DNA from 3 places in the Brenneria uluponensis genome. Region 1 is predicted to be linked to each of the others. Evidence: predicted binding sites of a transcription regulator. Region 1 holds the regulator's gene; each other region holds the start of a gene.

Region 1 (4,292 bases):
CTTGACCGTGAGCGCGATTGAAGGGGCGCGAGTCAGTTTTGATTTGATGAAAGAGACACTGCGTTTGACCAATCTCGGTAACTTGAACGTAGGTGATTCAGTTAATTTAGAGCGTGCTGCCAGGTTCGGTGATGAAGTCGGTGGGCATGTTATGTCGGGCCACATCATCTGTACGGCAGACATCGTTAAAATTCTGACTTCGGAAAATAATCACCAGATCTGGTTCCGAATGTCGGATGATGCCTTGATGAAATATGTACTACACAAAGGGTTCATTGGTATTGACGGTATCAGCTTGACTATTGGTGAAGTTACTCGCAGTCGTTTCTGCGTGCATCTTATCCCTGAAACGTTAAACCGGACTACGCTGGGGCAGAAACGATTGGGTGATCGTGTGAATATTGAGATTGACCCACAGACACAGGCGATCGTGGATACGGTTGAGCGTGTATTGTTGAATCAATCTCACCGTCAACAAGATCCGGCCACAGAAGCAACAGAATAAAATAGTGTAGCCGTCAGCATAAAGCTGGCGGCCAAGTCAATCCGTCAGTGGGGGACGCGTATCCCACCTTCAACGCCGTCAACACTGAATAGCACCTGCCACAGTTGAATATCCCGTGCGCGAAAGGCGCCAGCACAGGCGTTCAGATAGTAACTGAACATGCGGTGGAATTTTTCAGGGTAATTCGCTGACAGTTCGGACCAATGTTGCTGGAAACGTGCATGCCAAGTCATCAGCGTTCGATCATAGTCAGCCCCAAAGTTGTGCCAGTCTTCCATGACCAGATAAGGTTCACTGGATTGGGCAATATGTCGGACCGACGGTAGGCAACCATTAGGGAAAATATATTTGTTGATCCAGGGGTCGACTTCAAGATTCGTTTTGTTGGCACCGATAGTATGTAGCAGAAAGAGGCCGTTGGGCTTCAGGGTTTTACGTACCAGTTGGAAATAAGTATCGTAATTTTTGGGGCCGACGTGTTCAAACATACCAACAGAAACGATGCGGTCGAACTGGAGATTCAGATCGCGATAATCCTGTAATAAAATCGTGACATCCAGTTCCTGGCATCGCTGCTGAGCCAGTTTCTGCTGCTCACGAGAAATAGTGACACCTGTGACCGATACACCGTAGTGACGGGCTGCAAATGCCGCTAGTCCGCCCCAACCACAGCCAATATCCAGCAGTGTCATGCCGCGACGCAGCTGTAACTTTTCGCAAATCATACGAAGTTTGTCTTCCTGAGCTTGTTCCAGGGTGTCTGCCTGTTTCCAGTAACCACAGGAATATTGCATGTATGGATCAAGCATCAGTGAGAAAAGATCATTGCCGAGGTCGTAATGCTCTTTCCCTACAATCCAGGATCGTCTCTTTGATTGAAGATTGATGACTCGTGCAAGTAGAATCCGTATCAAATCGCGCCAGCGCTGCGGTATTTTTTCTTCCAATCCGGCTCGCAGTACCCGATGGAAAAACATATCCAGACGTTCACACTCCCACCAGCCGTCCATGTAACTCTCACCAAGACCTAAAGAGCCTTCACGCAGAATGCGTTTATAAAAATCGGTATTCTTGACAGTGATATCAAAAGGTCGCGAACCATTAATAGTGATGTCAGCCATTGACAGCATTTCATGCACAATCTGGAACCAGGACGTATTATGCCTACCCAGCTCCTCTATATAAGACGAACTCATAATCTCTCCCTACCTTGCCATTTGAATTACAGCAAGGAACAACATAGACAATTTTCACCTGTAATAAGAATCGGTGGATGCTTATCCATCGTTTACCCTCTGAACTATTTCAGAGAAATAAATAAGAGAAACGTTGGTATGGAAAGCACCTATCCAAATTAGACGACGAAGGCGTTCGGCAGTCTGAGTATAAGGATAGTAAAACTATTCAGTATGTCTTGTTTGCCTGTTATGTTCACATAAGGCAATAGCAAGTCTATGACTGCTTCAGCCTGTGGACAAGCATAAATAGTCTGAAGCAGTGGTTAAAAATTTAATGAAATAAGGCAGCAATAAGTAAATTGTCTGAATTAACGGCGATAATCACGGAACGGACCATCTGCGACAGAGCGTCGTTCAATCAAGGTAGGGTGGACTTCAATGACCTGTGCTTCTTCACGTTTGCTGACAATGCGATCCAGTAGCATAGATAATGCGGACTGTCCCAAACGCTCTTTGGGTTGATGCACCGTTGTCAGCGCTGGTGTGAAATAGCGAGAGTGCCGTACATTATCATACCCGATCACCGAAATATCCTGCGGTACACGTAAGCCGAGTTCGTCAGCTGCACAGATTGCCCCCATGGCCATGATGTCACCACCACAGAAGACGGCTGTTGGGTGATGCTTTTGTGCCAGTATCTGATGCATGGCTTTATAGCCGGATTCCGGTTCAAAATCGCCTTGAACAATCCACTCTTCATGTATTGTGATATGCGCTTCTTTCAGGGCCTTAAGAAAACCCAAGTAACGCCCGCTACCCGTATTCCGCTCTTGCAGACCGGGAATGGCGCCGATGTCGCGGTGACCACGCTCAATCAGGTAACGACCTGCCATATAGCCACCTTCAAAAGCGTTATCAATAATGGTATCGGTAAAATCACTGTGCCCCTTGCCCCAATCCATCACGACCATAGGAATGTTACGGTAATCTTCCAGCATGGAAAGCAGTGCTGGTGGATATTCAGCGCACATTATCAGTAATCCATCTACTCGTTTTTGTGCCAGCATAGAAAGATAAGCACGTTGCTTATCCAGATTGTTGTGGGAGTTACACAGAATTAGTGTGTATCCTTTTGCGTAGCAACTATTCTCAACAGATTCGATAATTTCTGCAAAGTAGGGTGCCTCACTTGAGGTCGCAAGCAGTCCAATGGATTTTGTATGATTAACTTTCAAGCTGCGGGCAACGGCACTTGGCGAATAATGTAATTCTTTGATGGCTGCCCTTACGGCGGCTTTAGTATCTTCGGCGACGAAACGTGTTTTATTGATCACGTGTGATACGGTTGTGGTAGAAACACCTGCGCGCTTTGCCACATCTTTAATCGTTGCCATGTAAAATGACTCCTGAACTCACCTGATTACAGCAGTAAGTAAATGGTTAATCGTTTGCCTGCGCGAATAGTTCTCTTTCTGACCACGAAAGCAGAACTTCAGAAGGAGAGAGTCGGCGGTTTAGACCTGAAGGGCAAGGTTGACGCTTTCGACCAACGCAGGATGTGTACAGTAAACTGCAAATTCTGTCCGATTTAATGCAAAAGTGGAAGTGCTAATTCATATTATGTCTGCGATATTCGGAGAGGATTTCTCGATCAAATTAAGAGAAAGTTTCCATATACCCACTACTATTGGTAGTATTTATTGCCTGGCTTGGGGTAATAAACCCATTCTGATTACAATAACGGATGTCAATACTGAGTCTGCAAAGGAGGTATTTATGGATACGGCTCTAAAAATGTCGTTGTTAACCACAGTGTGTGCATTGGCCATTATCATGGCGTTCAGTTTTACAGCCGTGCTGAACTGATAAGCTTTAGTGACGGTGTAAAGCCACTAAATTAGTCATTTTTGGCATGACAAAACAGAAAGACAACGGGACCGGAAGGTCCCGTTGTCAGTTGGAGTATCCCTCGGTGCGGTATACCCAGGTATCTTGAGCTTAACGAGAATGTTACATCAGCGAACAGTCTTTGGCGTGACGACACGGCGTGCGCCGACATAGTGTTCTTGCCAATAATTGCCGCTCAATTTGCTGATCTTGATATCGGAACCTGTCCGCGGGGACTGAATAAAACGTCCATTACCAAGGTAAACCCCGACATGGTCGGCCGCGCCGCGATTACTAATGTGGAAGAACACTAGATCACCTCTTTCCAGCTCACTCTTTTTGATCGGTGCTGCATCACGCAGGTGGAACATTTCATTAGCTGTGCGTGGGATCGGTATTTTTACTACGTCCTTGTAGGCGTAATAGATCAATCCGCTGCAATCAAATCCGGCAGCAGGTGAAGCGCCTCCCCAGTGATAGGGTTTCCCAATCTGTTTTAGCAGCTTATTCATGGCAGTCAATTTGACGTGTTGGTAATGCTTTCTGCGCATAACACTAAGGGGTAGTGCTTTCTTGTGCTTGCTTTCTCTGCTTTTGGTTCGTGCCGCTATTTTTCTATCTTGCGTTCTGTGATGTGTGGGCTCATGTCTTTTCGATGCCACATGCTTGATTTCTGTTGCTTTAGTCTCATGGTTTTTTGTGCGATGTTTGGTCGAGGGTCT
Region 2 (4,292 bases), 2.3 Mb from region 1:
AATGAAAAATAGCCTGTCACCAGGACAACGGGTGCAGGCTTATGGTGAAATTCGACGCGGTAAACTTGGTGCCGAAATCATTCACCCCGAATACCGGGTTCAGGGTGATAACACACCAGTAGAATTGCAGGAAACCTTGACGCCGGTGTATCCCACCACCGACGGTATTCGTCAGGCCACGCTGCGCAAACTGACGGATCAGGCACTCTCACTGCTGGATACCAACCCGATTGACGAGCTACTGCCGCAGGAGCTCAGTCACACGCTTATCAGCTTGTCCGATGCACTGCGCATATTGCACCGACCACCGCCAGACATGCAATTAAGCGAACTGGAGCAAGGCAAGCATCCGGCTCAGCAGCGATTAATAATGGAAGAACTGCTGGCCCACAATCTGAGTATGCTGGCGGTACGCGCAGGTGCGCAACGCCACCAGGCATTACCACTACCGCCCGATAACAGCCTCAAGCTACGTCTGTTAGCCGCCTTGCCATTCACACCCACTCAGGCACAGGAACGGGTGGTGGCAGAAATAGAAAACGATATGAGCCGGCCATTCCCGATGATGAGACTGGTTCAGGGGGACGTCGGTTCTGGCAAAACCCTGGTCGCGGCCCTCGCCGCGCTAAGAGCGATTACCCACGGTAAGCAGGTGGCGCTGATGGCCCCGACCGAACTTCTGGCAGAACAGCATGCCAATAATTTCCGCCACTGGTTTGCACCATTGGGTATTGAGGTAGGTTGGCTGGCGGGTAAACAGAAAGGTAAAGCTCGGCAAAACCAACAGGATGCCATTGCCAGCGGTCAGGTTTCCATGGTGGTGGGAACGCACGCGATCTTCCAGCAACAGGTGCAGTTTAACGGACTGGCACTGGTAATTATTGATGAACAGCACCGTTTCGGCGTGCATCAGCGGCTGGCATTGTGGGAGAAAGGTGAAGAGCAAGGATTCCATCCTCATCAACTCATCATGACCGCTACACCCATTCCGCGCACGCTGGCAATGACAGCTTACGCTGATCTGGATACGTCGATCATTGATGAGCTACCTCCCGGCCGGACACCAGTGACCACCGTGGCAATTCCTGATTCCCGACGCAGCGACATTGTTCGACGAGTTGAACATGCCTGCCAGCAGGAAGGTCGCCAGGCCTATTGGGTTTGTACGTTGATTGAAGAATCCGAACTGCTGGAAGCGCAAGCAGCAGAAGCCACCTGCCAGGGGCTGCGGGAAGCGCTTCCCGGACTGACTATCGGACTCGTGCATGGCCGAATGAAGGCACAGGAAAAACAGGATGTCATGGCGGATTTTAAGCAAGGCAACATCCAACTGTTGGTGGCCACGACAGTAATCGAAGTAGGGGTCGATGTTCCTAATGCCAGCCTGATGATTATCGAAAACCCGGAACGACTGGGACTGGCACAACTTCATCAGTTGCGGGGACGTGTAGGTCGTGGGGCCATCGCGTCTCATTGCGTCCTGCTTTACAAATCACCGCTGAGCAAAACGGCCCAAAAGCGCTTGCAGGTACTACGCGACAGCAACGATGGTTTTGTGATTGCACAACGGGATTTGGAAATCCGTGGCCCCGGCGAACTTCTGGGTACCCGGCAAACCGGTAACACCGAATTCAAAGTAGCTGATTTACTGCGCGATCAGGCATTGATCCCTCAGGTACAACGGACCGCACGACATATCCACGAAAACTATCCCGAACACGCCAAAGCGCTAGTCGAACGCTGGCTGCCAGAACGAACGCGTTATACCAACGCGTAAACACGCTCTCGTTAACGGCCGTCGCTATCCCTATTAATTATAATGAAATTGTTGACTCCCTTCCTTTCAAGATAGAAACGCTGTTCCGCAAACGATTGCTTTTGTGAAGCAGATCATTAAAATGCGCTTTTTGTCGTTCAGGAGTGCCAGACGCCATGAGTACCACCACCACCGAGCATCTTCAGGCAGAATCAACCGCCGCAACCCAGCACAGTGAACTGATTTACCGTCTGGATGACCGGCCTCCTTTGCCGCAAACCTTATTTGCTGCCTGCCAGCATCTGCTGGCGATGTTTGTAGCCGTGATTACACCCGCATTGCTGATTTGTCAGGCACTTGGTTTACCCGCACAGGATACCCAGCACATTATCAGTATGTCGTTGTTCGCTTCCGGTCTGGCCTCCATTTTACAAATCAAAACCTGGGGACCGGTAGGTTCTGGCCTGCTATCAATCCAGGGCACCAGCTTTAACTTTGTTACCCCGCTGATTATGGGGGGAATGGCGCTGAAAAATGGCGGAGCGGATGTGCCCACCATGATGGCAGCCCTGTTCGGTACGCTGATGGTGGCATCTTGCACCGAAATTCTGCTTTCCCGCGTACTGCATCTGGCACGCCGCATCATTACCCCGTTGGTTTCCGGCATTGTAGTAATGATTATCGGTCTGTCACTGATTCAGGTCGGCCTGACGTCTATCGGGGGTGGCTTTGCCGCCATGAGCAATCACACATTTGGTGCTCCCAAAAATCTGTTACTGGCGGCCATTGTGCTACTGGTGATCATTCTGCTTAATCGCCAGCGCAACCCATATCTGCGTGTTGCATCGCTGGTTATTGCTATGGCTGTAGGCTATATCGTGGCCTGGCTGATGGGGATGTTGCCTGCCGCCGCACCCGCTGGCCAGAGCACACTCATTATGGTGCCAACGCCACTCTATTACGGCCTGGGTTTCGACTGGAACCTGTTGATTCCATTGATGCTGATATTCATGGTGACATCACTGGAAACCATCGGCGATATTACCGCCACCTCCGACGTATCAGAACAACCGGTAAACGGCCCACTGTATATGAAGCGGCTGAAAGGCGGCGTATTGGCCAATGGACTGAACTCCATGCTTTCCGCCGTATTCAACACCTTTCCCAACTCCTGTTTCGGGCAAAATAACGGGGTTATCCAGCTCACCGGTGTCGCCAGTCGCTATGTCGGTTTTGTTGTTGCACTGATGTTGATCGTCTTGGGACTGTTTCCGGCAGTGAGCGGCTTTGTGCAGCATATTCCAGAGCCGGTACTTGGCGGAGCAACCATTGTCATGTTTGGTACTATCGCCGCTTCTGGGGTACGCATTGTCTCTCGTGAACCACTGAACCGTCGCGCCATTATGATTATTGCACTGTCGCTGGCAGTCGGTCTCGGCGTATCTCAGCAACCATTGATTTTGCAATTTGCACCAGACTGGCTGAAAACCCTACTCTCTTCGGGTATCGCCGCTGGGGGAATCACCGCCATCGCGCTGAATCTGGTGTTCCCGCACGAGAAAGAATAAGCGCCAGCTTCCAGAAATTTTTCATCTAACATTATAATAAGGGTCGATGATGCAACATCGACCCCTATTTATTGTCTGTAAGATGATTATCTATTGAGCCTACCGGGTAATTACGGCATAAAGCATATATATACCTGACGACTGGCATGGACTTACGCAATGAAATTTATCGGGAAATTGTTTCTCACTCTGCTGTTATTGGCCTTGTTGTTACTGGTGGTGTTCTACGTATTAATGCAAACCGCGTGGGGAGCAAACTGGGTCACCAAGTGGGTGAATCAGCACACCGAGTACCAATTATCATTAGGCAAAATCGATCATAATTGGTCTTCTCCCAGCCATATTCTGTTGCAGGATGTGATTTTTGGTCATAAAAATCAGCCAGCTACAATAGTCGCAAAACAGATCTCCATCGGACTAAGTATCCGCCAGATTACTGACCCCAGTCACATTACCAGCCTGCAACTGAAAGGCGGAACCCTCAATCTGGATCAGACCAAAATCACACTGCCAATCGATGCCGATACGCTACAACTAAGCGATATGGCACTACATGCACAGGATAGCAACTGGCAATTGAATGGACAGCAGATAAACGGCGGTATTATGCCGTGGAAACCGGAAACCGGTTACTTGCTGGGTAAAAAAGCCAACTTTCAGCTCAGTGCCCGCTCTTTGATACTGAACAACATTCCGGCCAGTCAGGTACTGGTGCAGGGAGAAATCAATGGCAATCAGTTGGCACTGAACAACTTTGGTGCGAATGTCGCCCGAGGTGAACTCACTGGCAATGCTATTCGTACCGAAGATGGCAGCTGGCAGATCAACAATTTGCGACTTAGCAATGTGCGTTTTCAAACTAACCAGACACTGGCTGATTTCTGGCAGCCCCTGACTCAGCTTCCAGCACTGACAGTTAACCGTTTTGATCTTATTGGCGCCCGTATGGAAGGGAAAAACTGGGCCTT
Region 3 (4,292 bases), 700 kb from region 1:
ACACTATAAACCAGTAGTATCGGGTAGATAGCGAAAAAATAAAGCAGAGTGATTAATTTACCAGCGCCGACGCCGAAATGTTCTTCAACGACTTCCGTAATATCTTCACCTCCTTTTTTTCCGGATAAGACAAAACGGCATAAAGCGCGGTGAGAAAAATAGGTCATTGGGAAAGCAATAATAGCCATGATAATGAGTGGAATTAAGCCGCCAATACCCGCATTGATGGGCAGAAATAACACACCTGCACCAATGGCCGTACCATAGAGGCCAAGCATCCAGACAGTATCGCTCTTGCGCCAGCTGGAAGCCTGCTCAAGCACCTGGCTGCTTTCTTGAATCGTGCTCATGTTTGTTTCTCCTAGGTGAACACAGACTATAAAAAGTACAGTATCGGCCTATCGCCAATACAGGGATAAGTTATGAACAAAAGATAAAAATCATGTTGATTGAGTGAATCTGTTGTGTGGCGGCATTCTATATCGTGGCGGTCAGTAAATAATATTGTGGTGATCACATAAATGAATTGAAAAGAATTATTTTAATTAAACCATATTAAAAATAAAACATCAACAATGATACTTTAAAATATTTATTTCTAACGTCTCTTTGTTGATGCGTTAATTAAGTGTTTTAGGTGAGAAGTAACTAACTAAATAAATAATCAATTCGTTTTAAGTAAGATTATGTTTTTAATAAATCAATTATTAAGCGGATAAATAATAGACCCAAACTTCATGATGTCACGTTAAAAAAACAATGTTAATCACATCTGGTGGTTTAACACACAACCGTAAGCTGCGTTTTCCGATACGGGCTGATCCTTTCGGTGGTACCGAGCGCCACAAAAGCGGGTACCGTTCGTACCCGCCTTTTTATGCTATGGGATTACGTTGACAACGATTGCTGCGCCCACTGTAATCCGGGTTGGTACTCTTCTGATAGTAAAGGTGCCAGTAACTGTAAGGTCTGACACAATTGGGCACTGTCAGGATGGTTGAGATTCAGGTGACCGACTTTACGCCCCGGACGGACCTCTTTCTCATACCAATGTAAATGTACCAACGGTAAGGCCAGCCAATCGGTATTTACTGCCGTGCCAATCAGATTGACCATCACGGAAGGTGCAGTGATTACCGGTAACGGAAGTGGCAGATCCAGAATGGCGCGCAGATGCAGCTCAAACTGACTGATAGAAGCCCCGTTTTGTGTCCAGTGTCCGCTATTGTGCACCCGTGGCGCCAGTTCATTAATTAACAGCCGTTCTCCGACGATAAAGCACTCCATTGCCATCACGCCAACATAACCAAGCCGGTTCATAATGGCCGAAAGCATCAGTTCCGCTTGTTGTTGCAGATGCGGTTGTGGTGTGGGTAATACGACGCTGGCACGCAGAATACCGTCCTGATGCAGGTTGTGGGTCAGAGGATAGAATACACATTGACCTTGTGTGTTACGGGCACCAACCAGTGACACTTCACCTGAAAAATGAATACCCTGTTCAACGATGCACTCTCCATAGCAGTCGGCCGGCAGAGCAGTTTCTTCACCGGGGTGCAGGCGCCACTGACCCCGGCCATCGTAGCCGCCCACACGGCGTTTGACGATGGCCAGTTCACCGAGAGCTGAATAAATGGATGACCATTCATCACTACTGGCAAGTAATTGCCAGGGAGCGGTGGCGAGTTTCAGTTCGTCCAGCAATCTTTTCTGGGTATAACGGTCGGCCAACAAAGGGAAAATATCCCGATTGACGAAAGCAGTGTGTCGGGCTAATTCTCTGGTCAATGCCGTTTCCGGCCAGCGCTCTATTTCCGCGGTAATGACACTGTGTTGAAACGGTACTGATTCTGGTTCGGCATCCAGGCCAACCGGATAGACGGCGATACCCAACGGCTCTCCAGCCTGACGTAACATGCGGCCCAACTGGCCGTTGCCAAGAACGCAAACAGGCTTCATGCATCCTCCCGTGGATCGGGATGGTTGAGGACGTCATCGGTCTGGCTCTGACGCCAGCCGGCCAGCCGGGATGCCAGAGCACTGTCGTGCAGAGCCAGAATCTGGGCGGCCAGCAGTGCTGCATTAGCGGCGCCTGCTTTACCGATCGCCAGCGTTCCGACTGGAATACCTCGCGGCATCTGCACGATAGAGTAAAGACTATCCACGCCATTCAACGCAGCACTTTGTACCGGTACACCGAGTACGGGAAGTAGTGTTTTGGCTGCCAGCATACCCGGTAAATGAGCTGCACCACCCGCGCCAGCGATAATGACATCAATGCCGTTTCCCGCGGCCTGTTCTGCAAAACGGAACAGTTTATCGGGTGTACGGTGTGCAGAGACGATTTCAATGTGATAGGGAAGATGCAGTGTAGTGAGGATTTCCGCAGCAAACTGCATGGTGGCCCAGTCACTCTTTGAACCCATAACGATGGCGATTTTGGCCGGGGCGGCGTTGGATGACATGCCTGTAATGCTCCTGTGATTGTGCATGGCGCCTATAGATTGCGCATGGTGATGTGCAGCATCGCCAGCCAGCCATATGGGCTCTGCCAGCGAGGGCGTAGAGCATACCATGAGCCCATAGCAAGGAAAACGGTTGCGTAACGATGAAAAAGGGAGTTTCAGTGAAAACGACGCTAAAACGTCAGCTTAGAAAGGAAAAGAAATCAGTTCGATATCCTGCGGGGTAACTTTGATCATTGAACCCTGATGATGCCAGGCACCGAGCACGGCCCGCTGCGCGGTGATGCCTTCCGCTCTGATGACGTGAATCTCCGGGCGATGAGTATGGCCATGAATCATGCCGTCAACCTGATAGTGCCGTAGGCGCGCTATTACCTGCTGTGGATTGACATCCATAATCTGCATAGACTTGGTTTGGTTGGCTCGTTGGCTGGCTGCCCGCATATTGGCGGCAATACGCAGACGTATACGTAGTGGTAGCAGCAGAAACAGACGTTGTATTAATGGGTTGTGTACCCGGCGGCGAAAGCGTTGATAATCCTGATCGTCGGTACATAATGTATCGCCATGCAACACGAGAAAACGGCGACCATACAGTTCTATCATGTTTTCTTCCGGCAACAATGTGATACCGCTCTGGCCGGCGAAAACCTTGCCCAGCAGGAAATCCCGGTTGCCATGAATGAAATAGCAGGGAACGCCTTGTTGGTGTAATGACTGCAAAGCCTGTGCAACAACCAGGTGCAGAGGTTGTGGGTCGTCATCACCGATCCAGGCGTCAAATAAATCGCCAAGAATATAAAGTGCATCCGCCTGAGAAGCATCCTCACGTATAAAACGCAGAAAACCGGCAGTAACCGCCGGTTCATGAATGCTTAAATGCAGATCGCCAATAAATAACGTTGCCATGCAGCAGGAATTACTCGCTAATAGTCACGTGAGTAATCACAACGTCTTCTTTTGGCACATCCTGATGCATACCGCTACGACCTGTTGCTACGGTTTTGATCTTTTCAACGACGTCCATACCGTCGACCACTTCAGCAAATACGCAGTAACCCCAGCCATCGGCCTGCTCTGAACGGAAGTTCAGGAAATCGTTATCCACGACGTTGATGAAAAACTGTGCGGTAGCGGAATGCGGATCATTCGTCCGTGCCATCGCCAGTGTACCACTGGTGTTTTTCAAGCCGTTGTTGGCTTCGTTTTTGATAGGGTCGTTGGTCTTTTTTTGCTCCATGCCCGACGTAAAACCACCACCTTGAATCATGAAACCATTAATTACACGATGAAAAATGGTGTTGTCATAAAAACCGCTACGGCAGTAATTCAGGAAATTTTCTACGGTAATCGGTGCTTTATCAGCGAAAGTGTTGATGACGATATCGCCGTGGTTAGTATGAAACGTGATCATAGTAATAAATCCTACTTGGTCATAGGTAGATAGATATGGAAAGATGTTCTCATCATGGTGGTGAGCCATCAAGAGCGCTCTTATAACATAACTGAATGGTTGCGTCAGCAGCAGAGGGAGAGATAACGCCGGGAATGGCGTCAGAGTAATCCATTAATGAATATTGATTCAAATTATTTGCAGTAAAATTGTTAATTAAAATAGTTAAATTGAATAAGATTTTAGTTATACCATATTAAAATTTAACTAAGCACGACTATTCTTTACATTTTTGAAACCGTAACCTATATGCTACTGAAATTGACTCCCGTTAACATTAACTGACTAGGATGAATGAACTATGATTGACCGGATTAATAGCCTATTAAATCGACCGGATTGCGGAAAACTGATTCTTCGTTTGTCATTCAGTA

What was found. Region 1 encodes PurR, which represses purine synthesis genes. Its sites were predicted from a motif close to CANGCAAACGTTTGCNTG; they were not measured.
Region 2: the regulator PurR is predicted to act here: its motif matches at 1,862-1,879, upstream of RS889_RS23140 (nucleobase:cation symporter-2 family protein).
Region 3: the regulator PurR is predicted to act here: its motif matches at 2,588-2,605, upstream of purE (5-(carboxyamino)imidazole ribonucleotide mutase).

What each region holds. Positions count from the first base shown of each region.
Region 1 is NZ_CP135917.1:2,145,723-2,150,014, forward strand. Features, by position in the region: gene RS889_RS09820 (riboflavin synthase subunit alpha) at 1-505, shown strand, start outside; gene cfa (cyclopropane fatty acyl phospholipid synthase) at 550-1,701, opposite strand; gene purR (HTH-type transcriptional repressor PurR) at 2,052-3,077, opposite strand; gene cydH (cytochrome bd-I oxidase subunit CydH) at 3,460-3,549, shown strand; gene RS889_RS09840 (C40 family peptidase) at 3,699-4,292, opposite strand, start outside.
Region 2 is NZ_CP135917.1:4,961,882-4,966,173, forward strand. Features, by position in the region: gene recG (ATP-dependent DNA helicase RecG) at 1-1,777, shown strand, start outside; gene RS889_RS23140 (nucleobase:cation symporter-2 family protein) at 1,933-3,324, shown strand; gene RS889_RS23145 (AsmA family protein) at 3,484-4,292, shown strand, end outside.
Region 3 is NZ_CP135917.1:1,443,808-1,448,099, forward strand. Features, by position in the region: gene RS889_RS06615 (HAAAP family serine/threonine permease) at 1-350, opposite strand, end outside; gene purK (5-(carboxyamino)imidazole ribonucleotide synthase) at 889-1,959, opposite strand; gene purE (5-(carboxyamino)imidazole ribonucleotide mutase) at 1,956-2,465, opposite strand; gene lpxH (UDP-2,3-diacylglucosamine diphosphatase) at 2,652-3,374, opposite strand; gene ppiB (peptidylprolyl isomerase B) at 3,385-3,879, opposite strand; gene RS889_RS06640 (DoxX family protein) at 4,220-4,292, shown strand, end outside.